Regions from separate parts of the Streptomyces sp. CA-251387 genome, predicted to be linked through region 1. Evidence: riboswitches for the same ligand, from Rfam matches in the RefSeq annotation. Region 1 holds a riboswitch; each other region holds the start of a gene.
What was found. A riboswitch is a leader RNA that binds a small molecule or an ion and turns the genes downstream of it on or off. The one in region 1 is predicted to bind cyclic di-AMP.

Region 1 (7,722 bases):
GGCAGAAGTGCCGTACTGGAGGACCCGCGTCGCGGTGCAGGGCCTCGGGACCATGGGCGGCGCCACGGCGCGCTTCCTCACGCGCGCGGGGCTCACCGTCGTGGCCGTCGCCGACATCAAGGGCACCATCGCCAATCCGGCGGGCCTCGACGTCGAGGCACTGCTCGCGGCGCGGGACCCGTACGGCACGGTCGACCGCGCCGCGCTGCGCCCCGGCGACCGCGAACTGCCGGGCGACGCCTGGCTGTCGGCCGAGGCGGAGGTACTGGTGCCGGCAGCCGTCTCCTACGCGATCGACGCGGCGAACCAGGGGAGAATCACGGCCCGTTGGATCGCCGAGGCGGCCAACATGCCCGTACGGCCCGAGGCGGAGGAGCTGCTCGCCGAGCGGGGCGTCACGGTACTGCCGGACGTCGTGGTCAACTCGGCCACCAACGCCTGGTGGTGGTGGACGCTGTTCGGCGACATCGGCGCGGACGCGGACGAGGCCTTCGCCCACACGCGACGCTCCATGCGCGCCCTGACCGACCGCACTCTGGCCCGCGCCGAAGCCGACGGAACGACGCCCCGGGCCGCCGCGCATGCCATCGCGGCGGACCGGCTGCCGGTGATCGCCGAGCGGTTCGGCTGGCACCGGTGACGCCATCACCGCGCGCGATAGGGGTGCCCCCTCTGGGGAGGTACGCGCCAGGCGCCACCCAGGCGGGCGGGAATTCGCCGACAGGGCCTAGGGTGACGAAGTGGCAAGAGTGCGGTTGAGCGTGGCGGAGCGGCGTGAGGAGTTGCTGCGGGCCGCCGTGGAGCAGATAGAGGCGCGGGGCGTGGCAGCGGTCAGGATCGCCGACGTGGCCTCGGCGCTCGGGGTGAGCAACGCGCTGGTGCTCTATCACTTCGCCACGAAGGAGAAGCTGGTCGCGGCCGCGTTCACCCATGCGGCCGAGGGCGACCTGGCCCGGTTGCGCAGACTCCTCGGCCGCCGTACGACGGCGCTGCGCCGGCTGCGGGCGGCGGTGCGCTGGTACGCGCCGACCGGACAGGCCAAGGGCTGGCGGCTGTGGATCGAGGGCTGGGCGGCGGCGCTGCGCGAGCCCGCACTGCGGCAGGTCACACGGGAACTGGACCGGCAGTGGAAGGCCGCCCTCGCCGAGGTCATCGCCCAGGGCGTGGCCGCGGACGAGTTCCGCTGCCCCGACCCCGCCGGCACGGCCCTGCGCCTCACGGCTCTTCTCGACGGGCTCGCCGTACAGCTGACGTCGTACCCGGGCGCGGTGTCACGCGCGCGTGCCCAGGAGTGGGTGGACGAGGCACTCGCCCGGGAACTCGGGCTGAAGCGGGAGGCGTTGACAGCGTCGGCGCGGTGAGGTCGCCTATCGCCGAGCGGTCGGTCCCCCACGGACACGGCAGCCGTGTGGGCGTTCACCACGGCCACGGCCAGCCGCGTGGGCGTTCATCACAGCCACGACAGCCGCGTGGGCCACGCCCCCGAACAGGACGCGGCCCACACCAACGACCACTAACGACGCACCGTCTCAAGCCACCGATTCGATCCGCATCTTGATGTCGTCCGGCGACAGCGCTCCCTTGGCCGTCACATGGTCGCCCGACGACTCGCCCCGCAGACGCCGCCCGATCCACGGCACCAGGTACTCGCGCGCCCAGTGGACGTCGTCCCGGCGGATCTCGAGGGTGCCACGGGGCGGAAGCGGCGGCCAGGGCTGGTCCGGGTCGGCCGGGACCTCCAGGCCGAGGACCTGCCCCGCGCGGAGCGCCACGCGCGTGTGCCCCTCGGGAGAGAGGTGCAGCCGGTCGTCGTCCCAGGCCCGGCGGTCCTGGATGGTTTTCAGGGACCACAGGTCGAGCACGGGGCAGCCGTACCGGTCGGCGATGGCCCGCACATGGCCGTTGTAGGTGGCGATCTTGCCGCGCAAATGCTTCAGCACGGGTACGCCACGGGTGTCGAAGCCGGTCGTCACCATGACGGTGCCGACCGCGGAGGTGAGCCGGGCGATCGCCCGCTCGAAGCGCTCGGCCACCTCGTCGGGGTCGGTGCCGGGCCGGATGATGTCGTTGCCGCCCGCGCAGAACGAGACCAGGTCCGGGGCCAGTTCCACAGCCTGCGGGAGCTGGTCCTCCACGATCTGGTCGAGCAGTTTGCCGCGCACGGCGAGGTTGGTGTAGTTGAAGTCGCCCTCGGGCCGCCGGTCCGCGAGCAGCACCGCGAACCGGTCGGCCCAGCCGACGAACGCCCCGTCGGGGCCGGGGTCGCCGACGCCCTCGGTGAAGCTGTCCCCCACCGCGACGTACGACCCGATCTCTGATCTGCTGTCACTCTTCGAATCGCCTGCCACACGGGCATGATTCACCTTTGAATGTGACTTACGCGACCGTAAGGAAGGGTTGACGGGCGGTGAGATAAGCCACTCCTAAAGTGTTGGCCAAACCTGGAATAAGCCTCTGATCAGGGGCGTTTTAGGCTCAACCGCCACACCCGGAAGTCGCTGATCCGGAAGTGGCTCCATACGGTCCGGAACGCGAAGTGCCCGCTGCGGTAAGGCTCTTGGTCGACGTAGTCGAAGACGAGCCGTCCGTTGTTCCACCACCGCACGGTCGACCCGTCGGAGACGACACGGACCCGGTTGGGCTGGTTGGGCACCAGCAGCGGCTCGGTGTAGTCGTAGATCAGCGGGCGGGCTCCGACCTCGCCGACGTACCGGCGCAGTCGCGTCGTGGTGTTGTAGTTGGCGCCGTAACCGGCGTAATAGGTCTTGAGGTAGTCGTACTCCGCCAGCGCACCGCCCCGCTGCGTGGCGAACAGGTCGTCCGGGGAACGGACGTCGGTGGCGTTCCAGAAGTTGTTGAGGTCGGACACACGGTCGTTGGCCCCGCCTTCCGACACGGCGGTGGCCGTGTACTCAAGGAGGTACGGCCCTTCGAGGCGTCTCCTGAACCACACCGTGGCACCGCTCGGCACGTCGATCTCCAGCACACCGCGCGACGCGGTGATCGTGCCGCCGTCCTGCAACTCGGTCACCCACTGGGCGAGGCCATGGCGGAAGTCGTCGTGGGCGATGAGCCGGCGGTGGGACGCGGCACCCGCCGCGCCCGCGGGAGCAAGTGCGCCCAGGGCGGCCCCAGCCGCGAGGATTCCGAATGCTCTGCGCGTGGTCGTCACGAACGGGACTCCTTCATAGGGGCGTTGACCTTAGAAAGCGCTTGCAGCGGCTGAGCGGAGATCACTCTTCCCCATCACCCCCTTCCTGTCGACACCCCGGACACGCCGAAGGCCGGACCCGGGGATCAGGGTCCGGCCTTCGGCGGCGTGTCAGGCGATGGGAGTCCCCCCGCTCGAGCGAAGCCGAGAGCGGGGGAGTCGGCGCGGGTCAGCCGATGGCGACGCCCTTGGAGCGGAGGTAGGCGACCGGGTCCACGTCCGAGCCGTAGTCCGGCGTGGTGCGGATCTCGAAGTGCAGGTGCGGGCCGGTCGAGTTGCCGGTCGAGCCGGAGAGGCCGACCTGCTGACCCGCCGTCACGGTCTGGCCGGCCGAGACGGAGAGCGAGGACAGGTGGCCGTACTGCGCGTAGTAGCCGTCGGCGAGCCGGATGACGACCTGGTTGCCGTACGCGCCGGCCCAGCCGGCGGAGACGACGGTGCCCGCGCCGACCGCCTTGAGCGGGGTGCCGGTAGCGGCGGCGAAGTCGACGCCGGTGTGGTAGCCGCTCGACCACATGCTGCCCGCCACCTTGTACGCGGTGGCGACGGAGGCCGCGGAGACGGGGGCGCTGAAACCACTGGCGGGGGCGGTGTCGGCGCTCTCAGCGGCCTTGGTCGTCTTAGAAGCGGAGGACTTCGCGGCGGACGAGTCCGACGACGACTTCGAGGACGACTTCGAGGACGACTTCGGGGACGAAGAGGAGGACGACGGCGAGGACTTGGGGGCGCTCGTCGCGGCCTTCTGGCCGCCGATCGTGAGCTTCAGACCCGGGTGGATCAGCGACGGGTCCTCGCCGACGGCCTCGCGGTTGTCGGCGTAGAGCTTCTTCCAGCCACCGCTGACGTTCTGCTCGTCGGCGATCTTCGAGAGATAGTCGCCGACCTTCACCGAATAGGTCCGCACACCCGTCTTCTTCTCGGTGGCCTCCTTCTCGGCCGCCTTCTTCTCGACGACCGGAAGGGACTGAACGGCCTTTTCCGAAGCGGACTGCGAGGGAGCGGCATGGGCGCCGGTGGCCCCGAAGAGCGGGAGGGCGAGAGCGGCGCCGCCGGTTCCGGCGACGGCGATGGAGCGGGTGAGGCGCGGGGACTTCGGGCGGCGGTGCTTACCCTTCGCGGGCATGGCGAATTCCTCTCCGGCGCCTGCGAGGTGAGCTGTCGGGTGCGGGCTGGAGATGCCCGGCCGCGCCGTAACGCGGCTTTACCCCTAGCCTGTTCCGGAGACCGGAACAGGCGGTTGTACCTGTGGGTCCCCCGCTCCTGCCATGGTCGGGTGAGTCGGTGCGGGCTCCGGTCGGCGGCAGGATTCGGCGTCCGTCCGGATTGGTGGCGAACGTAAGCGAGGAAGACGCACGGGAACAAGTGAGAGGTTCCGTCCGAATGCGTTCCTGTTGATCCCTTGTGGGAATTCCCGGTCACCCTGAGTGAATTATCGGCGCGTCGCCCGGCACAAAACCCCTTGAAAATCACGTGAATTACGTGAACATGACGGGCGACGCTCGGTCACGAATATGACGCTCCTCACGTGACGCCGCTCCAGCTTTCCTCAATCCAGAGCGAGTTGGAATGAAGGCACCAATTCGGACAGAACAACTAGATGCGACGCAGTCGGATAACTGCCGCATCAAGGTCGCCGTGCAATCCGGTACGCAGTCCGTGATGCAGCAATACGGCACCTCTGTGAACTTCGCCCGTTTCGCGGCATTCGTACGATGCTGTCGGGTCGAGCCCCCTCAGCCGCAGCGCCGGTACGGCCTCGCCGTAGCTCTGCGCCTGGAGCCAGGCGAGGACGACGGTCTCGTCACCGAGGACGTACTGCACCGCGCTCAGCCCACCCCGCGGAGGCCGCAGCCGGTACAGATCCCCGCGCTGCACGAGGGGCCGGATCTCCTTGTAGAGCTCCACCCACTCCCGGGCCTCGGCAAGCTCCGCCTCGGTCCACTGCGTGAGGTCGCCGCCGACGCCGAGCACCCCGGCCATGGCACTCACGAACCGGAAGCGCAGCGAGCTGACCCGGCCGTTGAGCTGGTTGTTCGGACTGTCGGTGACCCACGCCGCCATGACCCGCGCCGGATGGATCTGGCTGAAGCCGTGCTGGATGGCGAGCCGGTCGAGCGGGTCGGTGTTGTCGGACGTCCACACCTGGTCCGTACGGCTCAGCACGCCCAGGTCGATCCGGCCGCCACCGCCCGAGCAGGACTCGAAGGCGACGCCCGGGTGAGCGGCGCGCAGCCGGTCCAGCAAGGCGTAGAAGGCGTGGACGTGGTCCACCCAGAGCCGCTGCGGGTACGGCTCGCCGGGCCAGCCCGCGTCGGTGAAGCAGCGGTTGAAGTCCCACTTCACGTAGTCGATCGGGGCGCTGGAGAGGAGCCCGTCGAGCTGGTTCCAGAGGTACTCCTGGACGTCTTCGCGGGCGAGGTTCAGTACGAGCTGATTGCGGAATTCCGTCCGCTTTCGTCCGGTCTGGTACTGCACCCAGTCCGGGTGGGCGCGGTACAGCTCGCTGTCCGGATTGACCATTTCCGGCTCGACCCAGATGCCGAACTGCATGCCGAGGGCGTGCACATAGTCGGCGAGCGGCTTGAGGCCGTTCGGGAAGCGGTCCGGGTTGGGCGTCCAGTCGCCGAGTCCGGCGCGGTCGCTGGTGCGCGCCCCGAACCAGCCGTCGTCCACGACGAACAGCTCGACACCGATGGCCGCGGCCCGCCGCGCGAGGGTGCCCTGCTGCTCCTCGGAGATGTCGAACTCGGTCGCCTCCCAGGAGTTGAACAGCACGGGCCGGTCCTGATCGGCGTCAGGGATCACATGGGCGCGCTGATAGGCGTGCCAGGCCCGGCTCGCGCCCCCGAAGCCGCCGTCGCTCCACAGCCCGGCGAAGACGGGCGTCACGAACGACTCGCCCGCCGCCAGCCGCAACAGACCCGAGTCGTCGTATCCGGCCCCGCCGGTGATCTGCACGCGCGCGTCCGGCAGCTGGGCCACCGCGATCCGCCAGGACCCCGACCAGGCGAGGGCGCAGCCGTACACCTCACCGCGCTCCTCGGTGGCGTCGGTGTCGAGCGCGACCCATGGCAGGAGCGGGTGCCCGGTGTGGCCGCGGCGGCTGCCGAGGACCTTCTCACCGTAGGTGAGGGACGACTGCGTCAGCCGGGACTCCGCCGCCCAGCGTCCGTGCAGCTGCGACAGCCGCCAGTCCTCGCGGTCGGGCAGGGTCCAGGTGGCGGAGTCGGCGCGCAGCAGCTCCAGGTCGGGCCCCTGGTTGTCCAGGGTCACCCAGCGTTCCACGACGTCGTCACGCATCCGGTAGTGCAGCGTGATGCCCAGCCCGCCGTCCCGGAACCGCAGCCGCAGTTCCCCGCCCTGAGCACCCCCCGCGCCCTCGACGCTCTCCGCGCCCTCGGTCTCGTACGCCTCGAAGGTCCACTCGGTGCCGCGCCGCTCGTCGGTGCGCACGGACAGGGCCGGCCGTACGAAGCGGGGGCCGCCCTCGACGGGGTACTCCTCGTGTCCGTCGAGCGGGGACTCGAAGCCCCGGTACTGCGGAAGCGCCCGGGCGGCCAGTTCCTCGGCGTCGGCCAGCGCGATGCGCGGGCCCCAGTGGAGGTGCAGCAGCTCGTCGCCGTCCGTGAGATGGAGGGCGTAACTGCTGGTCGGCCCGGAAAGAACCCAGGTACGCCCGTGGTCGGAGATCTCCAGCATCAAGCCCTCACATATTCGAACAGGTCCGATCAAGCCGGAACATCATCACGGGCCGCGAGCCTCCGATGCAACGCCTGTGGACAACTCATTGCCCCAGGAAGCCATGTCGTATGGTCGAGAGCGCACCCCGTCGGCCGCACCGCCGAGCCGCGCCGGCGGGGCCGACTGGGAGGAGCCCCCGTGACGCAGCAGATCCCGTCGACCGAGCCCGAGCTGGCCGGAGTCCGCAACTTCCGGGATGTGGGCGGCCTTCCGACCGTGGACGGACGGCGGGTGCGGTACGGGGTGCTGTTCCGCAGCGGCCACCTCGCGCACGCGACCGAGGAGGACGCCGCCTTCCTCGGCTCCCTGGGCCTGCACACGATCTTCGACTTCCGCAACGCGGCCGACCAGAAGCTCGAGGGTCCGGACGTCGAGCTGCCGGGCGTGCGCAATGTGAATCTGCCGCTGAGCGACCCGGCGGACGGCGCCGAGTTCTGGAAGATGGTCCGCGACGGCGACATCGACCAGTTGCGGGAGATCCTCGCGGACGGCAAGGCCGCGAACCGGATGATCGACTCGTACCGCAGGATCATCAAGGAGCGCACGGCCGAGCACTCCCAGGTACTGCAGGCGCTCACTGATGACAGCGTCCCCGCCCTCATGCACTGCGCCGCGGGCAAGGACCGCGCCGGCCTGTCCATCGCCGTCACGCTGCTCGCCCTCGGCGTCGAGCGCGAGGCGATCCTCGCCGACTACCTGGAGTCCAACGCCAAGCACCGCCGCTACAAGGTGCACCGCAGCAGCAGCGCCGCCTCGGCCTACTCCCCCGA
Region 2 (7,722 bases), 2.7 Mb from region 1:
CCGCGCCCTGGGTGATCAGCCGGCCCTGCGCCATCACCGCAGCGTGCGTGCACACCTGCTCGATCTCGTCGAGGAGGTGCGAGGAGAGGAAGACGGTCGTGCCGTCGGAGGCCAACTCCCTGATCAGGGAACGGATCTCGCGCATGCCCTGCGGGTCGAGGCCGTTGGTCGGCTCGTCGAGGACGAGGAGCCTGCGCGGCTGGAGCAGCGCGGCCGCGAGCCCCAGTCGCTGCTTCATCCCTAGCGAGTACGCCTTCGCCTTCTTGCCCGCGGCGGCCGTCAGGCCCACCCGGTCCAGCGCGGCCGCGACGCGGGCACGCCGGGTGCGCGGATCGGCGGTCGGGTCGGCGGCGTCGTAGCGGATGAGGTTGTCGCGCCCGGAGAGGAACCCGTACAGGGCGGGCCCCTCGATGAGCGCGCCGACGTGCGGCAGTACGGCGCGCGCGGCCCGAGGCATGGGCTGCCCGAGGACGTGCGCGGTACCTGAGGTGGGCGCGATGAGGCCCATCAGCATGCGGATGGTGGTGGTCTTGCCGGAGCCGTTCGGCCCGAGGAAGCCGAAGACGCTGCCCGCCGGGACGGTCACATCGAGACCGTCCACGGCGAGCTGCCCGCCGCGGTAGCGCTTGGTGAGCGCGCGGGTGGCGATCACCGTGCCGCCGTTGCCGACCTGGCCGGTCTGGCCCGTCCGGCCCGTCTGATCGACCCGGCCGACCCGAGAGCCTTGCTCAGCCCGGGAGCCCGGCTCGGGCTGAGCAACCTGCTCCGGCTGAGCAGTCTGCTCCGCTGGGTCGGCCTGTTGACCATGATCCGTCTGAGCAGCCCGACCGGCGTGACCGGAGGGACCGGCGTGATCGGCCTCGGCGGTGTCCGCGGCGGGCAGTTCCTCCATACGCTCCTCAGGCTCCTCGGTTCATGGTGCGTGTACGCCGGTCGGCTCCGGGCCGGTCACTTCGCCGAGTTGGCCGCCTTCACGAGCGCGTCCTTGTCGACCGCGCCCACGTAGACCTTGCCGTCGTCCGTGACCAGGGCGTTGATCAGGCGGGTCTTGAAGACCGTGCCCGAGCCGAACTTGCCGCTGACCTTGTCGCCCAGGGAGTCGAGGAAGCCGCCCAGGTCGCCGCCGGCCTCGGCGCCGGAGGGCACGCCCTCGCCGCCGGTGTCGAAGACGGCCACGGAGTTCCAGCCCTCGCCGATGACCTCGGGACCGCCCTCGCGCGCCTTGCCGTGCTCGTCCCCGGACTTCAGGCCGCCGAGTTCCTTGTCGAGCTCCTTGCGGAGTTCGTCCTCGGACTTCGCGGAGCCGTGCTCCGCAGCCGCTCCGTCTAGCTCGCTCTCCTCGGTGACCTTCGCACCCTTCGGCGGGGTGAAGTCGAAGGTGGAGGCGGCCGGCTTGGCGAAGCTGACCTGGGTGAATCCGGCGTCGACCACGGCCGCACCGCCGCTCGACGGGGTCAGCGTGAACTTCAGCGGCATACCGGTCTTGGCGTCCACGGCCACGGTGATGGCGCCGACCGTGGTCCCGGACTGCTTCGGCTTGATGAGCAGCCGGTACGCGTCCCGGCCCGCGACCTGCGCGGTGCCGTCGACGGTGACGGACGTGGTGTCGTCGACCGCCTTGAGCGCCTCCTCGGCGAAGTCCTTGGGCGTGGCGGGAACGTCTTCCTTCTCCTGCCCGCCCCTCGCCTCCTCGGCGGTGCCGTGGAAGACCTCGTTCGACTTGCTGTCGTAGCCCCAGACGTCCTTGCCGTTGTGAATGAGGCTGTACTCGGCGGCGTTCTCCAGCAGGGAGAGCTTCTGCCGGTCCGGGCCGTCGGCGGCGACGCGCAGCGTGTGCGTGCCGGACGCGAGCTCGGTGAGCTTGGCCGTGGGATCGGCGGACGATCCGTCACCCGACCCCGACCCCATGGCGCCTGAGGCGAGGCTCGACTCCAGTCCACCCAGGTCGGGCAGGCCCAGATCGGTGGTGATCTTGAAGGTGCCGGACATCTGCTGTACGTCCGACTGGGCGATCTTCTCGATGAGTTGCTGCGCGGTGATCTCCGGCAGGTCCGGGTCGCCGGAGTCGGCGATCGCCGGGACGAGCCCGATGGTCGCCGCCGCGACTCCCACGACCGCGACCGGGACGACGTACCGCGCGGCCTTGCGCCGTCCCGCGCGCAGGTCGTCGCGCGGGTCGTCGCCCTCCGCGGCGGTCGTACTGTCGTCGGATGCGTACGGTGCCATGTGTGCCTTACCTCCGTCGTCGGCGGCGGCTGTCCTTCTCTTTTGCTCGCCCGCGAGTCTTACGACCCCGCACTCGTCCACCCCTGAGCCGCCATTCTCACCCGAATCGGTGAGGAGTGGTGATTTCCGTGGTTTCCATCTGACCAAATAAGTCAGGGAGATTCGTCAGCCTTCGGAGCCAACTCCACGTACACCTGCGGTATGACAGATGGGGGCGGCGCCTCCCCCGACCCGTAGGGGTCGGTGCGGGGAGACGCCGCCGAATGGCCCCGGATGGCTCCCGATGGCTGCGAGTGGCTCCGTGGGCTAGCCGTTGATGAACACGTAGTCCGCCTGGTACGGCACGCCGACGATGGCGCCGGGCTTGCACGAGCCGGTCGGGGCGACGCCGCCGACGGTGTTGAGGCGCAGGATCTCGGCGGTGTCGGCGAGCAGGCCGTGATGCTTGCCGGACTGAGTGGCCTTCAGGTCGAGCTCGGGGATGTTGCCGGCCCCGTTCGGGGTCCTGGAGATGACGGACCCGGTCACCGCGCTGCCGTCCCGCGCGATCCACTGCGGCGTACCGGAGTTGGGTGCGACGAAGGAGTGCGCGATACGGCCGCCGAGTACGGCGCTGACGTCCCGCTGGGCGAAGGCGTACCCGCCGCCCTCGGCCGGCTTGCACTCGTAGATCTGCTTGCCCTTGATGACGGACGCCTGGAAGTTGTGGAGCGCGTCGCGGAAGTCGAACTCGGCGACGGTGACCTTGTGGAGCTGACCCCGTACGGCACCGCCAGGGAACTCGGCGGTGTGGAGGTTGGCGTAGAACGAACTCGGGTCGGTCTTCAGGGCATCGAGGAGGGCGGGGTCCTTCACGGTGACGCTGCCGGTGAGGCTGTGGCCCTTGCTCTTGCCGAGGAGGCCGCCGAAGTCGACCTTGATGCCGCCGTTGGTGCCCTTGGCGCCCCGGTGGAGGTGGAGGGCGGTCGGTTTGCCGGTGCCGCGCCAGGTGACGGCGACGGACACCTTGTCGCCCTTGAGCTTCACGAACTGCAGGGCGGCTCCGTCCTTGTCCCCCACGGCGGGCCCACCCGGGACGGGCACCTCGTTCGCCCCGCGAAGGCTTGCGGCGAGGAGGGTGCCCCCGGTGCCGCCACTGACGGCCCCACCACTGGCGGTCCCACTCTGACTCACGATCCCCTGCGCGTCGCCTCCGGAATGGCCCGCGTGGTCAGCGCGGTCGCCTCCGGCGGCGAATGCGGGAATCACCGCGGCGGCAACACCACCGACGGCGGCCACCGCGACAGCGGTGACGATCAGGCTCTTACGGCGCTTCGAGAACGTCGCGTTCATGCCCATGATTCTGTTTTCTCCCCGTAGTGCAGCCGACGCCCCCTGCGTCAGCTTCTGGGCATGAATACGGAGTCGATCTTAGTTTGGACTCAGTCCAGCTTTGTGATGCGCGTCACACTCAGGGGAGGGCCTCTGGGGCCGCCGTTCAGTCCGTCCGGCGTGTGAGGACGAGGCCCCTTCAGGGCCGAAGCGGGGGTCTGGGGGCGCAGCCCCCAGGAACCGGGGTCGAGCAGCCCCAGAAACCGGGGTCGAAGAGGCAGAGCCCCTGGGGATGGGACGGGTAGGGGCGGCGGGGGCGAAAAACCTACCCAGCCCGATGCACCACGGCGTCGCACAACTCCATCAACGCAGCCTTGGCATCAAGGTCCGCCAACGGCGCCAACGCAGCCCGCGCATCCTCCGCATACCGCACCGTGTCCCGCCGAGCCTGCTCCAACGCCGGATGCACCCGCAACGCGGCCAACGCCTCCGCATGCCGCGCATCATCACTCAGATCGGAGTCCAGCAGCTCGCACAGCGCGACATCCTCCGCCAGCCCCAACCGCTCGGCCCGCTCCCGCAACCGCAGCACCGGCAGCGTCGGAATCCCCTCACGGAGATCCGTCCCCGGCGTCTTCCCGGACTCATGGGAGTCACTCGCGATGTCCAGCACGTCATCCGCCAGCTGGAAGGCGACCCCGAGCCGCTCCCCGTACTGGGTCAGCACATCGACCACCGTCTCGTCGGCGCCCGACATCATCGCCCCGAACCGGCACGACACCGCCACCAGCGACCCGGTCTTCCCGCTCAGCACATCCAGGTAGTGCTCCACAGGGTCCCGCCCGTCCTGCGGCCCCGCCGTCTCCAGGATCTGCCCGGTGACCAGCCGCTCGAACGCCTCGGCCTGCACCCGCACCGCCTCGGGCCCGAGGTCGGCGAGGATGTGCGAGGCCCGCGCGAACAGGAAATCCCCGGTCAGAACGGCGACCGAGTTCCCCCAGCGGGTGTTCGCGCTCTCGACGCCCCGCCGCACCGCCGCCTCGTCCATCACGTCGTCGTGGTACAGCGTCGCCAGATGGGTCAGCTCCACCACCACCGCCGACGGCACGACTCCCGGCGCATACGGATCCCCGAACTGGGCGGCGAGCATCACCAGCAAGGGCCGGAACCGCTTTCCACCCGCTCGCACCAGATGCTGGGCGGCCTCGGTGATGAAGGGGACCTCACTCTTGGTGGCTTCGAGCAATCCCTCCTCGACAGCCGCCAATCCGGCCTGGACATCGGCTTCCAGAGCCTGGTCCCGCACGCTCAGCCCGAACGGCCCGACGACGGTCACGAGGGGTCTCCTGTCTGCTGGTGTCTACTGGCGGTTACACGGTTTGTCGATAGGTCGCTGCCATCACTCAAGTCAGCGTATCCGGTCACGTTTCGATCACCGATGCCGCCCACCCGTCCACCACGGGCGGTATCGGATCACGACCGGTATGTTTTTGATCACCTGATAAGGCCGGACATCCATCGACATATAGGGAAGTATCCGCCTACGCCCCGATCTCGCGTCGTCATCGAGCCAGGCAACGGCCCTCCACCCCGCGACGCCCGCACCTCCCCCGACCGGCCCAGAGACACGCTCACCCCGCACCCTCATGTCTCACCCCCCGACGCAACCTCGGGCGGCATGCACATGCCACTCCGACCCATCACCTCCACCTCCGCCCCTCGGGCACCCTCACCCTCCCGGGGCGCCACCCAGGCACGCCGGCGTCACCCCTCTCAGACCGCGACCCTCGCGCCCGAGCCGCCCGAGCCGCCCGAGCCGCCCGAGCCGCTCAAGACGATCACCACGGTCGGCACGGCCATCCCGGTCGGCGCCGCGGACGATCACCATGACAACGACGCGCACTGCACGGCGGGTTCCCCTTCGCGGTCGACATGCACAATCGAGGCACTTCAGCCTCGAAGTGGGCGGCATCACCGGGGCGTTGGGGCACCCGAAGGCGTCACCGCGCGACCTTCACCCTGAAACCGGCGGGAACCACCCGGCACTTCCTGGCAAGGCGATCCACGGACAGGACGAAGAGGTGCTTTTCCATCGGACACGGGAGAAACGGACTCCACGGACAGTCGGTTAACGGTGAGTTGGACTCATTGCCCGATATGCCGCCCTTGTGGACGCCAGTGAGTTGAGTCACGCGGCCGCCCCCACGCCCCCAACCCGGCACACCCCATACCTCCTTGCCCCAAGCGCAAGTTGAGACTTGGCAACCGCAAAGGATCAAGCACCCCATACACACCAGACCATGGTCAACCGGTACGACAGACGACCTTGGCACTTGTTCCGGGCATGTGCTCTCGCATACGTTCCCGCTCAGTCGGGCGGACGCCGAATCCTGCCGCCGCCCGAGTCATCCATCGACGCACTCACACACGCACGGCAGGAGCGGGGGACCCAGGTAAGTCGCCGAACCGGCCGCCTTGATGGCGCACCGGAGCGGCTCGGGGTGAAGTCGCGCTGCCGCAGGGCGGCGTGGCCGGGCATCTCCCGCCCGAACCCGACAGCTCACCTCGCAGGCGTCGGAGAGGAACAGCGCCATGGCCCGAGGCAAGCACCGCCGCCCCCGCACCAACCCGCTCACCCGACACGTCGTCGCCGCCGGAACCGGCACGGCCGCTCTCGCCCTCCCGCTCCTCAGCGCGACCACCGCGAGCGCCGCAGAGCCCGCCGCCCAGGCCCCCGCACCGGCGAAGGTCGGGTCGGTCACGTACACCACGAAGAAGGGCGACTCGCTCTACGGGATCGCGGACAGGTACGACGCCCAGGGCGGCTGGCGGCAGCTCTACAAGGACAACCGCAAGGCCATCGGCGACAACCCCCGGTTGATCCACCCGGGCCTCGACCTGAAGGTCCGGGCGACGAAGAAGGCCGGCACGACGGCCGGCAAGGCGTCCGCCCCCGCCAAGAAGTCCTCCGTGGCCCGCGCCACCCAGGCTTCCGTGAAGACGTTCCCGAACAACCTCGACGGCTGGATCCGCAACGCGCTGGACATCATGGCGCAGAACGGAATTCCCGGGTCATACGACGGCATTTACCGCAATGTCATGCGTGAGTCGTCCGGCAACCCCACCGCCATCAACAACTGGGACTCCAACGCCGCCGCGGGCACCCCGTCCAAGGGCCTCCTGCAGGTCATCGACCCGACCTTCGCCACGTACCACGTGCCCGGGACGGTGTACGACCCCTTCGACCCGGTCGCGAACATCGTGGCCGCGTGCAACTACGCGGCCGCGCGGTACGGCTCGATCGACAACGTGAACGGCCCCTACTAGGCCGGCAACCGGCCCAATAGCCCGACCACGCAAAGAACCAGCCTCGCCGGGCAAAGGTTCCTTACTGGGCGAAATCGGCCATACTGCCCGCGAAGAGTCGCTCGAGGACGACGGCGATACCGTCGTCCTCGTTCGACAGGGTGATCTCGTCGGCGACCGCCTTGAGTTCGGGGTGGGCGTTGGCCATTGCGACGCCGCGGGCGGCCCAGTCGAACATGGGGATGTCGTTGGGCATGTCCCCGAAGGCGATGGTCTCGTGCGGCCCGAGGCCGAGATGCTCGGCGGCGAGCGCGAGACCGGTCGCCTTGGTGACGCCGCATGGCTGGAGTTCGACGGTTCCGGGCCCCGACATGGTGACGGTGGCCAGGGAGCCGACCACCGAGCGCGCCGTCGCCGCCAACTCGTCGTCCGAGAGGCTGGGATGGCGCAGCAGCACCTTGCTGATCGGCTCGCACCACAGATCGTCGCGGTGCCGGACCCGTACGGCGGGCAGAGTGGGGTGGGGCATCAGGTACCCGGGTTCGATGAGCGTGAGCCCGTCGACGCCGTCCTGGTCGACGGCCGCGTACACCTGCCCCACCTCGGCCTCGATCTTGCCGAGCGCGGTCTCCGCCAACTCCCGGTCCAGGGTGACGGACCACAGCAGACGGTCCGCGCCGGCGTCGTACAACTGCGCGCCCTGTCCACACACCGCGAGCCCCCCACCGCCCAGTTCGTCGAGGAGCGGCCGCACTCTGGGCGCGGGGCGCCCCGTCACGACGAGGTGCTGCGCACCGGCCGCCGCCACCAGCGCGAGCGCATCGATGGACCGGTCCGAGAGCGTGTCGTCGCCTCGGAGCAGGGTCCCGTCCAGGTCAG
Region 3 (7,722 bases), 7.1 Mb from region 1:
GTGTGGGTGGGCCGTCGGGTGCCGGTGAGGCCACAGCCGGCCAGGTGTTCGCGGGTGCTGACCGCGATGGGCAGCGGGACCTCGGGTGCGCACGGGTACAGGTCCTGCTCGACGATCACGAACAACTCGGCGTCCAGCTCGGCCAGTTCGGCGACGACATCGGCGGGCTTGGGCACGCCGGCGGGCGGGGACACGCACACGCCGCGCTTGACGGCCTCGCCGAAGGAGAGGTTCTCCGCGGCGACCTGGGCGAGGATCCCGGGGTCCATCTGCTTGATGTGGACGTACCCGACGCGCTCGCCGAAGCGGCGGATCAGATCGAGGTTGTCACCGCCGCCGTAGGCCACGTGACCGGTGTCCAGGCACAGGTTGGTGTAACGGGAGTCGGACTCGTTGAGGAGCCGTTCGATCTCCGGCTGGGTCTGGATGTGGCTGTCGGCATGCGGGTGGACGACCAGGCGTACGTCGTACTCGTCGAGCAGCAGCTTGCCGAGCCGGTCGGCGGCCTTGCCGAAGCCCGCCCACTGCTCGGCGGTGAGCTCGGGGGACTCGGTGAAGGCACCGGTCTTCTCGTCCCGGTATATGGGCGGGATGAAACACGAGGTGGTGGGCGCCCGCGGCGGCGGTCAGCGCGGCCACCTGACGGACGTGGGCGAGCATGTCGTCCCATGCCTCGGGGCGGTGCAGGGCGCCGAAGGCGGTGCCGCCGGAGACCTTGAGGCCGCGTACGGCGAGTTCCTCGGCGAGGACGGCGGGGTCCGTGGGGAGGTAGCCGTACGGGCCGAGCTCCAGCCACTCGTATCCCGCCCGGGCCAGCTCGTCGAGGAAGCGGGTGTACGGGACCTGCCGGTCGTCCTCGGGGAACCAGACGCCCCAGGAGTCGGGGGCCGAGCCCAGGCAGAGGTTGCCCACGGTGGTGCGGAGAGGGGTTGGCGCCGTTGCCATGGCATGTCCTTCGGGGAGGGGACGGGCGTCAGTGAACGTCTCTTCTGTCGCGCTCTACTAGCGCGCTCTAGTGCGAGTACGATGGCCCTGGTCCAAATGTCATGTCAATAGCTTGTTGCTGGGAGATTTCGCGACCTCGCTAAGGTGAACGGCGTCGAAGGGTGGGTTCACAGGTGGATGCATCAGGCCGTCAGCGGCCGACGATGGCGGACGTCGCCGAGAAGGCCGGCGTCTCCCGGGCGCTCGTCTCGATCGTCTTCCGTGACCTGCCGGGCGCGGGCCGGGAGACCCGTGAGCGGGTGCTGCGCGTCGCCGACGAGCTGGGCTACCGTCCGGACAACGCGGCCCGGCTGCTGGCCCGCGGCCGCAGCCGCACCCTCGGTGTGATGTTCACCGTCCACCAGACCTTCCAGGCCGACCTGGTCGAAGGCATCTACCCCGAGGCCGAGCGGCTCGGCTACGAGGTCCTGCTGTCCGCCACCGGCCAGGGCCGCACCGAGGCCAAGGCCGTCGAGGCGCTGCTCAGCCACCGCTGCGAAGCGGTGATCCTGCTCGGCCCGGACGCGGCGGCCGCGGACCTCGACGCCCTCGGGCACCGCACGGTCGCCGTCTCGGTCGGCCGCCGGGTGCCCCAGGCCCGCGTCGACAGCGTGCACACCGCCGAGGGCAAGGGCGTACGGCAGGCCATGGACCACCTCGTCGAACTGGGCCACCGCCGGATCGTGCACATCGACGGCGGCCGTGGTCCCGGCTCGGCCGAGCGGCGGCGGGCCTATCGGGCCGCGATGCGCCGCCACGGCCTGGAGGCCGAGCTGCGGGTCATCCCCGGCGAGCACACCGAGCAGTCGGGCATCGAGACCGGCCGCCTGCTGCTGGCCGAGCGCGACAGCGGGCGTCCCCTGCCGACGGCGGTCCTCGCGGGCAACGACCGCTGCGCGATGGGCCTGTTGATGGCCCTGACGCGAGCGGGCGTCGATGTCCCGCGCGACCTGTCCGTGGTCGGTTACGACGACAGCCATCTCTCCCACCTGATGCCGATCGGCCTGACCACCGTCCGTCAGGACGCGGTCCTCATGGCCGAGCACGCGGTCCGCTTCGCCGTGGACCGGCTGGAGGACCAGGACCTGGAGCCGCGCGAGGCCGTTCTGGATCCCAAGCTCGTCGTACGAGGCACGAGTGGCCCGGCCCCCGCGCAGGAAACCGCCTGAGAGTCGTACGACGCGTGCGAGGGCCGGCCCCGCAGGGCCGGCCCAGGAATTCAGCGGCGGGGTCGGCCGCGCCCCGTCGCGGTCACGGCCGACCCCGCCTGTCCATGTGTGCGCTCAGCGCGTTCCCTTCGCGGCGAATTCGGCGACGGCGTCGACGTTGTCCTTGGTGATGAAGGCGGGGCCGGTGAGGACGGGGGCGGTGCCGCCGCCGCTGAAGTTGCCGTTGGTCTTGTACAGCCACAGGGAGTCGACGGCGAGGTAGCCCTGGAGGTAGGGCTGTTGGTCGACGGCGAACTCGACCTTGCCGTCCTGGACGGCGGTGACGAGTTCCTTGTTGAGGTCGAAGGTGGCGACCTTGGCCTTGCTGCTTGCGTCGGTGACGGACTGGACGGCGGTCAGGGCGAAGGGGGCGCCGAGGGTGACGACCTGGTCGATGGAGTGGTCCTGCTGGAGTTTGGCGGTGATGGTGGACTTCACCGAGGGCATGTCGGTGCCGTTGACGTAGAGGGTGGCGGTGGTTCCCTTGAAGCCCTTCTTCAGGCCGGCGCAGCGGGCTTCGAGGGCGACGTGGCCTTGTTCCTGGATGACGCACAGGGCGTGCTGGGCGCCGGTGGCGTTGAGTTTTTCGCCGAAGGCCTGGCCGGCGATGTTCTCGTCCTGGCCGAAGTATTGGAGCATGCCGAGGCTTTTCCATCGTCGAGACCGGAGTTGAAGCCGACGACGGGGATGCCGGCGGTCTTGGCCTTGGCGATGACGGCCTTCATGGCGCTGGGCTTGGCGGCGGTCAGGGCGATGCCGTCGACTTTCTGGTCGATGGCGTTCTGGACGAGGTTGGCCTGGTTGCCGGCGCTGGGGTCGGCGGAGTAGACGAGTTTGATGTTGTCCTTGGCGGCGGCTTCGGCGCCCTTGCGGATCAGGTCCCAGAAGGTGTCGCCCGGGGCGGCGTGGGTGATCATGGCCACGGTCATGCGGGGGGTGGTGGCCTTGCCGGCCGCGGCGCCGGCGGTGTCTTCCTCGGACTTCTTGCCGCCGGAGCTGCTCGAGCAGCCGGTGGCGAACAGGGCGCCGGCCAGCACCGTGGCGGTCAGAGCGGCGGCTCGGTGGTGTCTGCGCATGTCCCATGCACCTCACTGTGCTGATCAGGGCGGATTCTCAGGTGGGGGGAGGTTCACGGGGTACCGCCCGCTGGATACGACTGGAGCGCTTTACTAGCGCGCTCTAGTGGCAGGTACTATGCGGGCGTCGGCAGGTGATGTCAATGGGCTTGTCAGGACGTACCGACAAAGCCGAGGTGGAGGGGCGTCACCGAGGGGAGGCCGAGGGACCGGGAGACGGGAAACCCGGGGAAGCGAAAGCCACCCCGCCTCGCGGAGGCGGGGTGGCGGTGGTCGGTCGGCGGATCAGGCGGGGCGTATCACGCTGTGGATCGCCGCCTCACCGGCGTAGTGGATCGACTCCTCGCGGATGGACGCTCCCGGGCCGGGGGCGTGGATCATCATGCCGTTCCCGGAGTAGATGCCGACGTGGCCGACGTGGAAGAGGACCAGGTCGCCGGGTTCGACGTAGGTGAGGGCGATTCCGCGGCCGGCGGTCGCCTGCTCCTGCGGGGTGCGCGGGAGCGTGATGCCGGCGGCCTTCCAGGCGGCCTGGGTGAGGCCTGCCCCGTCGTACGCGTCCGGGCCCGTGGTACCCCAGACGCAGGGCTTGCCGAGCTGGGCGCGGGCGAACTCCAGGGCCCGCAGGGCTCGGGTGTCCTGGGGTGCGGTGGACGTGGCGACGCTCGTGCCCGGAGCCGGGCTTGTGTCCAGGGCCGGGCTTGTGTCCGGGGCCTGGCTCGTGGCGAGGGCCTGGCTCGTGTCCAGAGCATGGCTCGGGGCGAGGACCGGACTCGTGTCCAGAGCGCGGCTCATATCGAGGGCCGGACTCGTGTCGAGGGCCCGGGGGTGGAGTGTCTGACCCGCGCCGAGGGTTTGGCTTGTGGTGGCGACCGTGGGAGTGTCGGCAGACCAGCCTGCGGTGCCTGCCCAGGCCGTCGTGTCGGCCGGGACCGGCGTCAGGTCGGCCGCCCCCAGCTCCTGCAGCGCCTGCCACTGCGTCTCGGCCGCGGCCTGGACCGGAGCCGGTGTGGAGCTCCAGGTGTCGGTGGGCTCGAGCGCGGTCGGCGTGGCGCTCCAGGTGTCGGCGGCCGGTGCCTCGCTCGGCGCGGTCTCGATCGGCGCGAGCGTGGTGCCCTGCTTCGCGGTGTACGCGGACAGCAACTGGCGGGCCCGGTCGAGCTTGCGCCGGCTCTGCTCCTTGGTCGTCCGCAGTGAGGACCGCTGCTGCGGATCGGCCGTCGACTCGGTCGCGGGCGCGGTGGTCGGGGCGGGCAGGGCGAGGGCGGTCTGGATGCTCTGGGTGCTCTGCGTGTCCTGCGTGTGCTGGGTGGCCCAGGTGGTCTCCTGCGGGGCCTCCGGAGCGGCCGGCAGGGCGGCGACGGGGCCGGCGGTCAGCTCTGCCACGGGAGTTGTGCCGGTGGCCGGAGCGGACGTCAGTTCGGCGACCGGGGCGGCGGGGAGCTCCAGGGCGGCGCGGCCGGATGTCTCGCGACCCCGGTCGATGAGGCCATCGACCGCACGCTCCGCAGGACGCGCGGGCCGTGTCCCGCTGGGACGGTCCGGCACCCTGTCGCTCGGCAGCCTCGCCGGGACGGTCGGACCCAGCTTCGAGCGGGCCACGTCGAACCACTGGCGGGCGACGCTGTCGAGGGCGGCGTCGCTGCGCCTGTTCTCGTCCCGCCGGACCGCCGAGGCGGACCCGCGTCCGGCGCCCGTCGGCCGGTCGGCGCGCCCCCGCGGTCCCGTCGCCGCCGCGCGGGTGGCGTTGAAGGTCCCCGTGTCGGACTCGGCCCGGTCGTAGAGGGAGCTGACCCGTCGGCTGACCTCCTCGCGGCTCGGCGTCTCGTCCCCGACGGAGGGGGCGGCGTTGGCCGTCTGTGCGAGCAGGGCCACAGAGGTGAGGGCCGCCGACGCGAGTGCGGAATTGCGCATGCCGGGCAGGCTCAAAGCCCCCGGACGCGCGGTGCGTTCCGGCGTCATGGGCGACGTACTCCTTCCGTATTCCGCCTACCGAGTTAGCTGACGGGTTCGGGCGGTCGGTCCGGAAGGTGTGCCCTACGGTCCTTGCCCCGAAGGGCAGTTGGCCGATTCACCCCAAGTTCGGTTGGGTCCCCGGCTCCAGTGGCCCTGCGGGCGCACCGGACTCGGCGGAGGCCGCGCGTCCCGGCGGGTTCGCCGGAGGTCGTCGCGCGGCCTGACGGGTAACTTAACCAACTTGTGTGTCTCACGTGAAGATTGACGTGTGAAATGTCCGATACGTTTTTGTGACCTTCGACGCTCGGAGCGGATCGAGGGCCGAATTCACTTCGCGGCGCGCTGGCTCCGCCACGCCGCGTAATGATCGAGGATCGTCTCCTCGATCGGGCGGTAGGTGATGCCCAGTTCGCTCACGCTCCGGCTGTTGTCCACCTCGAAGCGGATGCCGAGGTGCTTGCGGATGTAGTCCTGGGTCAGCCCGAAGGCCGGGCCGAGGACGCGTACGGGCCAGTGGGGGAGTGCGGTGCGCGGGAGGCGGAGGTCGCGGGGGTACCGGGTCCGCAGGATGCGGGCCATCTCGTGGAAGGACGTCATGGTCCGGGCGGCGAGGATGTAACGGCCCTTCGCGTCCGGGTTCTCCGCCGCCGCGATGTGCGCGTCGGCGACCTCGCGGACGTCCACCGTGGTGAAGCTGAAGTCCGGTGCGCCGTAGAAGAAGTAGCCCTTGAACAGCTCCTCCAGCAGGAACAGGCTGCCGGACTCCGAGGCGGGCGTGAGAGAGGGGCCCAGGATCAGGCCGGGGTTGACCGACACCATCCGCCAGCGGTCCTGGGCGGCCTCCGCGTCCCACGCCGCGCGCTCCGCGACCGTCTTGGCGTAGTGGTAGGGGTTGTTCTCCACCGTGCTGGTGGTGTTGAAGTACCGCTCCGACAGCACCGCGCCGTCCATGTCCAGGACGTCCGCGTAGTCGCCGAAGATCGCGCCCACGGTGGAGGTGAGGACGAGCCTGTCGACCGTCGGCGTCCGCTCGATGGCCGCCAGCACATTGCGCGTGCCGAGCAGGGCCGGGTCGACCATGTCCCGGCGGCCGTCCTTGATCTTCTCCGGCATGCGGAACGGCGACGCCACATGGCACACCACCCGGCACCCGCTCATCGCCTCGTCGAAGGCGCCCTCCGTCAGCAAGTCCGCCTCGAACAGCGAGAGTCGGCCCGGATGCGCGTCCTGCAACTCCCGCAGCGGCCGTACCTTCGCCGTGTCGGCCGTGCTGCGCACGGTGGCGTGGACCTCGTAGCCGCGCTCCAGAAGCCGCCTGACCAGATGACTGCCGACGAACCCGCTGCCACCGGTGACCAACACGGCCCCCGACCCGTTGCCGCCCACCCTCACTCCTTCTCCCGACTGCTTCTCCCGCGCGGAAGCCGGTCGATCACGGTAGCGGCGATCCCTGTGCACGGCCATGAGTTCGAGGGCGCCGGGGACGGGTTCCCCGAGGTGCAGCCGGGTACCGAACAGCCGTCTGCAGACCGGGTCCGGTCATACTCCGTTGCCGCGGAGGCGGATGACGTGGGGGCTGTCCTGGGCGTTGGTGCTGATCCTGAGGCTGCCGAGGAGTTCCCCTCGAGCGGGCGGGGTGAACGTGACGTCGACCGAGCGGGAGTCGCCGCCCCGCAGGACGGCACCGGTACACGTGTCCGCCGTCTTGGCGAAGCCGGCCGCACCGTCGGCGAAGTCGACATGTTGGACGGTCAGCGCTCCGGAGCCGGTGTTGGTCAGCTGCACCGTCCGGGGAGCGGAGGCGGAGGCGACCGCCTGGTCGCCGAAGTCGAGGGCGGCGGTGCTCAGTGCCACATGAGGAGCCACCCCGGTTCCGAGCAGGGCAGCGGTGTGGGTCCGGCCGAGGCCGTCGGTGACGCGTACTTCGCCGGCGCGGGGGCCCTCCGCCGTCGGGAGGAAGATCACCCTGATCCGGCAGTAACCGTTCGGCCGCAGCACACTGCAGGAGTGGTCGTGGCGGAAGTCGCCGCTGACCGCGAGGCTCTGGATCGTCAGCTCGGCGTTCCCGGTGTTGGTCAGCAGCAGGTCCTGCCGTGCGCTGAACGAGCCGACCGGCTGCGCATCGAAGGTCAGCCCCGGCGGATCGAACGTCACCACCGTGCCCAGACCGGTGCCGGTCAGCGGCACCGAGAGGCCGGGCACGGGAGCCGCGCACCGCGCGACGAGCTCGGCGTCCCGTACGCCGATCGCCGTCGGCCGGAAGGTCACCTCGACCGCACAGGAGCCTCCGGGGGCCAACGGGCCGCCGGTGCAGCCCTGTTGGACCGCGTAGTCGCCCGCCGCGGCTCCCGTGACCGTCACCGAGGTCACGGTGATCGGATCGGTTCCGTTGTTGGTCAGGGTCACATGGTGCGGTGTGGCCGCACTGCCCACACGCTGCGGCGGGAAGCCGACCGCGGTCGGGTCGGCGCCGCACAGGGGCGCGGGGACACCCGTGC
Region 4 (7,722 bases), 4.3 Mb from region 1:
TGGAGCGGGCGGCCGAGGCGGGCAGCGCGAGGGCCGCGGCGAGACTCGGGAGCCTGTTGCGGGACCGGGCCGAGCACTGGCTGCGCAGGGCGGCCGAGGCCGGTGAGGCAGTGGCGGCGCATGAGCTGGGCGACATGCTGGTGGGGGACGGCCGCGACGACGAGGCGGTCACGTGGTACCGCCTGGCTGCGACAGCAGGCCGTCGCGAGGTCGCGGCCAGCATGGGCACGGTCCTCAGCGGCTGGCGCGATCCCGAGGCGGAGATCTGGCTTCGCTACGGGGCTCAATGGGGTGACGCGCGTGCTGCGGCCGAACTGGCCTTCCTCCTCTCGCGGCAGCCCGGGCACGACGAGGCCGAGGTGGAGGGCTTGAACCGGCAGGCGGCCGAGGCCGGCGACCGCAATGCGGCACACCACCTCGGAAGGTCACTGGAGCACCAGGGGAGGTTCGACGAGGCGATGGCCTGGTACCAACAGGCTCACGCAAAAGCCAACCCGGATGCCACGCGGTCCATCGGAGAGTTGCTGCTGAGACAGGGCAAGCCTGAGGAAGCCGAGGAATGGCTCCGCAAAGCGGCCGCCGCGAACCCCACCGGCCTCCCCGAAACCCTCCCCCCACCACCGGGCCGCGCCCCCACGACCGCTCCGGATACCGTCAAGGAGTGACCGACCAGCCCACCCCCTCCAGCCCCACCCCCGAACCCCCCGACCTCTTCACCTGGGAGTTCGCCACCAACCCCTACCCCGCCTACGCCTGGCTCCGCGACCACGCCCCCGTGCACCGCACCCGCCTCCCCAGCGGCGTAGAAGCCTGGCTGGTCACCCGCTACGCCGACGCCAAGCAGGCCCTCGCCGACAGCCGGCTCTCCAAGAACCCGGCCCACCACGACGAACCCGCGCACGCCAAGGGCAAGACCGGTATCCCGGGTGAGCGCAAGGCCGAGTTGATGACGCACCTCCTCAACATCGACCCGCCCGATCACACCCGCCTGCGCCGGCTCGTCTCCAAGGCCTTCACGCCCCGCAGGGTCGCCGAGTTCGCTCCCCGCGTGCAGGAGCTCACGGACCACCTCATCGACGGGTTCGCGCAGAAGGGCAGCGCCGACCTCATCCACGAGTTCGCCTTCCCGCTCCCCATCTACGCCATCTGCGACCTGCTCGGCGTCCCCCGCGAGGACCAGGACGACTTCCGGGACTGGGCGGGCATGATGATCCGGCACCAGGGCGGCCCGAGGGGCGGTGTCGCACGGTCCGTCAAGAAGATGCGCGGCTATCTCGCCGACCTCATCCACCGCAAGCGCGAGGCACTCCCCGACGCCCCCACCCCCGGCGAGGACCTGATCTCCGGCCTCATCCGCGCCTCCGACCACGGCGAGCACCTCACCGAGAACGAGGCCGCCGCCATGGCCTTCATCCTCCTGTTCGCCGGATTCGAGACGACCGTCAATCTCATCGGCAACGGCACCTACGCCCTGCTCACCCACCCCGAGCAGCGCGCCCGCCTCCAGAAGTCCCTCGCCGCCGCAGAGACCGGCCTGCTCGAAACGGGCGTAGAGGAACTCCTCCGCTACGACGGCCCCGTCGAACTCGCCACCTGGCGCTTCGCCACCGAACCCCTCACCATCGGCGGGCAGCACATCGCACCCGGCGACCCCGTCCTGGTCGTCCTGGCCGCCGCCGACCGGGACCCGGAGCGGTTCGCCGACCCCGACGTCCTCGACCTCGGCCGCCGCGACAACCAGCACCTCGGCTACGGCCACGGCATCCACTACTGCCTCGGCGCCCCGCTCGCCCGGCTGGAGGGCCAGACCGCCCTCGCCACGCTCCTCACCCGCCTCCCGGATCTGGAACTCGCCGTGGACCCGGCCGAGTTGCGGTGGCGAGGCGGCCTCATCATGCGCGGACTGCGCACGCTGCCCGTCGAGTTCACACCGGCTTCATGAGCGCAGTGCCGTCGTCGCAGTTCACAGCCGTCCGGTCACTGACTGGAGCGAAACGCTCCACCTACCCCGCACAGCCCTTTCGCACACCTGAAGATGAGAGACCCTCAAGTCTGTGATCTTCACGTGATCTACGCGGCATTAACTTGTGACAAGTGATCGACTGCCTATACGTTCACGGATCAGCGCGGCCCCTGCAACACCCGGCATCACCGGTCGCGCCGGTCCCTGCTGTCTCGCGAAAGGCCCCCGCATGCTCTCCGGGAACGGTCGTCACCGTCGCCCCCGTCAGGCCCCGGCCCTCATTGTCGCGGCCGGAGTGACCGGCTCCGCCATCGCCATCCCGCTGCTCGGAGCCACGGGCGCGAGCGCTGCCGAGGGCACCGTGTGGGACAAGGTGGCCGAGTGCGAGAGCGGCGGCTCCTGGAGTGCCGACACCGGCAACGGGCAGTACGGCGGACTGCAGCTGACCCAGGAGGACTGGGACGAGTACGGCGGCCTCGACTACGCCTCCAGCCCCGACCTCGCGAGCCGCTCCCAGCAGATCGCCGTAGCCCAGAAGATCCTCGCGGACCAGGGCACCAGCCCTTGGGGTACCTGTGCGGTGGTCAACGGGCTCACCAAGGACTCCGGTTCGGTCGACCTCGACACCGGCGTCGCGGAGGACTCGCCGTCCGAGGTGTCCGGATCTTCCGGATTGCTGGATTCGTCCAACTCATCCAGTTCATCCGGCTCGGTCAATTCCTCCGATTCGTCCGGTTCGTCGACACCTTCGGGTTCACCCGACGGCTCATCGGACTCCTCGAACTCGCCGAGCGGTTCTCCCGACGGTTCGTCCGAATCGTCCCAGGATTCGTCCTCTTCTCCCTCCTCTTCCTCTTCGACGGACAGCTCGGCGAAGTCCGATACGTCGCCCTCCGTGAAGGCCTCACAGTCGCCCGACGATTCCTCCGCGGAGACGCCTGAGAGCGACAATCAGGACAACTCCGGCCAGGATGTGGGCTCCTGGGGGCTCGCCGACACGGGGGCGATCTACGCGGCAACGGCCGACGCCGCGACCGGCTACGGGCGTCATCGCGGGCCCAGTGCCGACGAGAGCGAGGTCGCCGACAGTGCCGCCAAGCCCTCCGGCCGCCACGCCTCGTACACCGTCCGCGCCGGCGACACTCTCGCGTCCATCGCCGACTCCCTTGAGCTCGACGGCGGATGGTCCGCGCTGTACGACGCGAACAAGAAGGCCATCGGTACTGACGCCAACCACATCTTCCCCGGTCAGACCCTGGAAGTCCCCGCCGAATAGGGGGCGAACAGGGCGAAAAACAGCGGGAGTTCGCGTCATGGTTCGCGCTGAATGTCCGTTTTAAATGCAGTGAGAGATAGATCTCAGAAGCCCTGATCGTCTTTGGAAATCCGGGATTCGGGTGTCTACGGTCGTGATCGCTCGGCAATCCGAGCCCCGGCTGCCGCAACGCCGAATCCTGCCAGCGGCCGCACGGGAACAGTCGTCGCGTCAAGCGCCGTAGGCAGGAGCGGGGGACCCAAGGTAGGCGCCGGGTCCGGCAGTTGAGGCCTTTCGGGGTCGCACGGCCGGAATCGGCTAGGGGTGAAGCCGCGCAACGGGAGCCGAAAGGCGAGCGTGCGCGGCCGGGCAACTCAACCGGCCCGAACCCGACAGCTCACCTCGCAGGCGTCGGTGAGGGGATCTCTCCATGCTGTTTTCCAGCAAGGGCAAGCACCGTCGTCCGTCCAAGGCCGCTCGCGCCATCGCCGTCGTCGGCGTCACCGGTGCCGCCGCCGTCGCCGCCCCGCTGATGGCGGCCGGCAGCGCCTCCGCCGCCACCGCGTCCGAGTGGGACGCCGTCGCCCAGTGCGAGTCCGGCGGCAACTGGTCGATCAACACCGGCAACGGCTACTACGGCGGTCTGCAGTTCTCCGCCTCCACCTGGGCCGCGTACGGCGGCACGGCGTACGCCTCCACCGCCGACAAGGCCACCAAGGCCCAGCAGATCGAGATAGCCGAGAAGGTCCTCGCGGGCCAGGGCAAGGGCGCCTGGCCGCACTGCGGCACCGGCCTGTCCAGCGCCGCCTACAACGGTTCCTCGGCGAGCGGTTCCTCGCAGAGCACCGAGACGACCACGCGCTCCACCGAGCAGCAGTCGGCCTCGCGCTCCGCCGACCGCCCGGCCGCCAAGAAGAGCACCAAGACCGTCACCACCCCGACCGGCAAGAAGGTCAAGAAGGGTGACGGCGAGTACAAGGTCGTCAAGGGCGACACCCTCAGCTCGATCGCCGAGGAGCACGACGTCAAGGGCGGCTGGGAGAAGCTCTTCCAGCTGAACAAGGACATCGTCGAGGACGCGAACCTGATCTACCCGGGTCAGCAGCTGCACCTGAAGTAATACCCCGGCGACAGCTGAACCACAGTGCCCTCCCATCCGTGGTCCTCATAATGAAGGCCTCGTGAGGGCCACCCCCGTCCCCACGGGCTCCCCGCTCCGGTGCGTGTTCCCCCGTACGCACCGGGGCGGGGTTTTTTGTGCGGGGTGGTTTTGTGTACGGGGGTTTTTGTTCCGTTCGGAAACAATTTACTCTCGGTTCTGTCCACGGGCCGGTCGACCGCTGGCCGATCCGCCTGGGCCGGTTAGGCTCGTCTCGCAGTACCCACCACGGTCTGCGTACCCGCGTCACATCCCAAGAAGGAGATGCTCGTGCCGTCCATCGACGTCGTCGTAGCCCGGGAAATCCTGGACTCCCGAGGCAACCCCACGGTCGAGGTCGAGGTCGGCCTCGACGACGGCAGCACGGGTCGTGCCGCCGTTCCGTCCGGCGCCTCGACGGGCGCCTTCGAGGCCATCGAGCTCCGCGACGGTGACCCCAACCGCTACCTGGGCAAGGGTGTCGAGAAGGCCGTCCTCGCCGTCATCGAGCAGATCGGCCCGGAGCTGGTCGGCTACGACGCCACCGAGCAGCGCCTGATCGACCAGGCCATGTTCGACCTGGACGCCACCGACAACAAGGGCTCCCTCGGCGCCAACGCCATCCTCGGCGTCTCGCTCGCCGTCGCCCACGCCGCCTCCGAGGCCAGCGACCTCCCCCTCTTCCGCTACCTGGGCGGCCCGAACGCGCACCTGCTGCCGGTGCCGATGATGAACATCCTGAACGGCGGCTCGCACGCCGACTCCAACGTGGACATCCAGGAGTTCATGATCGCCCCGATCGGCGCGGAGTCCTTCTCCGAGGCCCTGCGCTGGGGCGCCGAGGTCTACCACACCCTGAAGAAGGTCCTGAAGAACAAGGGCCTGGCCACCGGCCTCGGCGACGAGGGCGGCTTCGCCCCGAACCTCGGCTCCAACCGCGACGCCCTCGACCTCATCCTCGAGGCGATCAAGGAGGCCGGCTACACCCCCGGCGAGCAGATCGCGCTCGCGCTCGACGTCGCCGCGTCCGAGTTCTACAAGGACGGCGTCTACACCTTCGAGGGCAAGGAGCGCTCGGCGGCCGAGATGACCGAGTACTACGCGGAGCTCGTCGACGCGTACCCGCTCGTCTCCATCGAGGACCCGCTGTTCGAGGACGACTGGGAGGGCTGGAAGACCATCACCGCCAAGCTCGGTGACAAGGTCCAGCTCGTCGGCGACGACCTGTTCGTCACCAACCCCGAGCGCCTGGCCCGCGGCATCGAGGAGGGCGCGGCCAACGCCCTGCTGGTGAAGGTGAACCAGATCGGCTCCCTCACCGAGACCCTGGACGCCGTCGAGCTGGCCCAGCGCAACGGCTTCAAGTGCATGATGTCCCACCGCTCCGGCGAGACCGAGGACGTCACCATCGCCGACCTCGCCGTGGCCACCAACTGCGGCCAGATCAAGACCGGCGCCCCGGCCCGCTCCGAGCGCGTCGCCAAGTACAACCAGCTGCTGCGCATCGAGGAGATCCTCGACGACGCGGCGGTGTACGCCGGCCGCAGCGCGTTCCCGCGCTTCAAGGGCTGAGCCGTAGAGCCGTACAGGGTTAAGGCATAGCCAGGCATACGTACGTCCCCGTACTCGGTCCCGTACCGTGTGCGGGGACGTACGCGTGTGAGACGGGAGGCGGGGAACATGGCCGTGAAGGACCGGGACCGGTTCTCCACCGCGACCAGGATCCGGTTGCTCGGCGAGCAGACGGCGGCCCGTGTCTACCGCTCCCAGACCAAGCGGCAGGCCCGGCGCTCCAGGCTCACCGGACGCGCCGCGCTGCTCGCGCTGGTCGTCTGCTCCATGGTCGTGGCGCTCGCCTACCCGATAAGGCAGTACGTCTCCCAGCGCGCCGAGATCGCCGATCTGCAGCGGCAGAAGGAGGAGGCCGCCCGGCGGGTCGAGCAGCTGCGCGACCTCAAGGCACGCTGGCAGGACGACGCGTACGCCGAGCAGCAGATCCGGGAGCGGCTGCACTATGTGATGCCCGGGGAGACCGGTTACATCGTGATCGACCCGGACGCGGCCAAGCAGGCGCGGACCGACGTGGACGCGGCCGACCGGCCCTGGTACTCGAACATCTGGGACGGGGTCGACAAGGCCGACGCCTCCGATCAGTGAGACCAGCCGGCCGGCTGGAACAGAACAGAACAGGCAGAAAGACAGGCATGGAAACGCCCCCGCCGCCCACCCCGCGCACCGAGCCCACCGACGCGGACGTCGAGGCCTTCAAGCAGCAGCTCGGGCGTCCGCCGCGCGGGCTGCGCGCGATCGCGCACCGGTGCCCGTGCGGGCAGCCGGACGTCGTCGAGACGGCGCCTCGGCTGCCCGATGGCACGCCCTTTCCGACGCTGTACTACCTGACGTGTCCGAAGGCGTCTTCCGCGATCGGCACCCTTGAGGCGAACGGCGTGATGAAGGAGATGACGGAGCGGCTGGAGAGTGATCCGGAGCTGGCTGCCGCGTACCGGGCTGCGCATGAGGACTACATTCGGCGCCGGGACGAGATCGAGGAGCTGACCGGGTTTCCGAGCGCGGGCGGGATGCCGGATCGGGTGAAGTGTCTGCATGTGCTGGTCGCGCACTCGCTGGCCGCGGGGCCGGGGGTGAATCCGCTGGGGGACGAGGCGATTGCCATGCTGCCGGAGTGGTGGCGCAAGGGGCCGTGTGTGGTTCCGGCCGAGTGATCTCGCCCCCGCCGCCCCTACCCGTCCCATCCTTGAAGGGGCGCTGCCCCTTCGACCCCGCTGGGGGCTGCCGCCCCCAGACCCCTGCTTCGGCCCTGAAAGGGCCTCGTCCTCAAACGCCGGACGGGCTGAAGGCAGCTGACCGGCGTCGAGAAGCTCACCTGATCACAGAAGGGCCCCGCCATGACCCGCGTCGCCGCCATCGACTGCGGTACCAACTCCATCCGGCTCCTCGTCGCCGACGTGCACCCGGAGAGCGGTGAACTGGTCGATCTGGACCGTCGTATGACCATCGTGCGGCTCGGACAGGGCGTCGACCGGACCGGCCGGCTCGCTCCCGAGGCGCTGGAGCGTACGTTTGCCGCCTGTCGTGAGTACGCGGCGGTCATCAAGGAGCACGGCGCCGAGCGGCTGCGCTTCGTCGCCACGTCTGCCTCCCGGGATGCCGAGAACCGGGACGAGTTCGTGCGGGGTGTCATGGACATCCTGGGGGTCGAGCCCGAGGTCATCACCGGGGATCAGGAGGCCGAGTTCTCCTTCACGGGCGCGACGAAGGAGCTGGCGGAACACGACCACCTCCCCAAGCCCTACCTGGTCGTGGACATCGGCGGCGGGTCGACCGAGTTCGTCGTCGGTGAGGAGC

Region 2: linked by a shared signal. The riboswitch ahead of ACQEV2_RS24905 (LysM peptidoglycan-binding domain-containing protein) and the one ahead of ACQEV2_RS36435 (LysM peptidoglycan-binding domain-containing M23 family metallopeptidase) in region 1 are both predicted to bind cyclic di-AMP.
Region 3: linked by a shared signal. The riboswitch ahead of ACQEV2_RS04840 (C40 family peptidase) and the one ahead of ACQEV2_RS36435 (LysM peptidoglycan-binding domain-containing M23 family metallopeptidase) in region 1 are both predicted to bind cyclic di-AMP.
Region 4: linked by a shared signal. The riboswitch ahead of ACQEV2_RS17390 (transglycosylase family protein) and the one ahead of ACQEV2_RS36435 (LysM peptidoglycan-binding domain-containing M23 family metallopeptidase) in region 1 are both predicted to bind cyclic di-AMP.

The regions. Positions count from the first base shown of each region.
Region 1 is NZ_JBNJMJ010000001.1:8,208,631-8,216,352, reverse strand. Features, by position in the region: gene ACQEV2_RS36455 (Glu/Leu/Phe/Val dehydrogenase dimerization domain-containing protein) at 1-640, shown strand, start outside; gene ACQEV2_RS36450 (TetR/AcrR family transcriptional regulator) at 741-1,361, shown strand; gene ACQEV2_RS36445 (SGNH/GDSL hydrolase family protein) at 1,530-2,348, opposite strand; gene ACQEV2_RS36440 (DUF6250 domain-containing protein) at 2,459-3,172, opposite strand; gene ACQEV2_RS36435 (LysM peptidoglycan-binding domain-containing M23 family metallopeptidase) at 3,381-4,334, opposite strand; cyclic di-AMP (ydaO/yuaA leader) riboswitch at 4,339-4,497, opposite strand; gene ACQEV2_RS36430 (alpha-galactosidase) at 4,805-6,910, opposite strand; gene ACQEV2_RS36425 (tyrosine-protein phosphatase) at 7,091-7,722, shown strand, end outside.
Region 2 is NZ_JBNJMJ010000001.1:5,545,717-5,553,438, reverse strand. Features, by position in the region: gene ACQEV2_RS24925 (ABC transporter ATP-binding protein) at 1-892, opposite strand, end outside; gene ACQEV2_RS24920 (LolA family protein) at 949-2,226, opposite strand; gene ACQEV2_RS24915 (CHRD domain-containing protein) at 2,533-3,558, opposite strand; gene ACQEV2_RS24910 (polyprenyl synthetase family protein) at 3,863-4,873, opposite strand; cyclic di-AMP (ydaO/yuaA leader) riboswitch at 5,941-6,124, shown strand; gene ACQEV2_RS24905 (LysM peptidoglycan-binding domain-containing protein) at 6,130-6,864, shown strand; gene ACQEV2_RS24900 (HAD family hydrolase) at 6,926-7,722, opposite strand, start outside.
Region 3 is NZ_JBNJMJ010000001.1:1,117,541-1,125,262, reverse strand. Features, by position in the region: partial or broken gene ACQEV2_RS04855 (TIM barrel protein) at 1-945, opposite strand, end outside; gene ACQEV2_RS04850 (LacI family DNA-binding transcriptional regulator) at 1,149-2,153, shown strand; partial or broken gene ACQEV2_RS04845 (substrate-binding domain-containing protein) at 2,268-3,268, opposite strand; gene ACQEV2_RS04840 (C40 family peptidase) at 3,554-5,230, opposite strand; cyclic di-AMP (ydaO/yuaA leader) riboswitch at 5,239-5,410, opposite strand; gene ACQEV2_RS04835 (NAD-dependent epimerase/dehydratase family protein) at 5,552-6,610, opposite strand; gene ACQEV2_RS04830 (choice-of-anchor D domain-containing protein) at 6,764-7,722, opposite strand, start outside.
Region 4 is NZ_JBNJMJ010000001.1:3,927,404-3,935,125, reverse strand. Features, by position in the region: gene ACQEV2_RS17405 (tetratricopeptide repeat protein) at 1-665, shown strand, start outside; gene ACQEV2_RS17400 (cytochrome P450 family protein) at 662-1,942, shown strand; gene ACQEV2_RS17395 (transglycosylase family protein) at 2,193-3,239, shown strand; cyclic di-AMP (ydaO/yuaA leader) riboswitch at 3,445-3,644, shown strand; gene ACQEV2_RS17390 (transglycosylase family protein) at 3,649-4,338, shown strand; gene eno (phosphopyruvate hydratase) at 4,648-5,928, shown strand; gene ACQEV2_RS17380 (FtsB family cell division protein) at 6,037-6,513, shown strand; gene ACQEV2_RS17375 (DUF501 domain-containing protein) at 6,561-7,079, shown strand; gene ACQEV2_RS17370 (exopolyphosphatase) at 7,263-7,722, shown strand, end outside.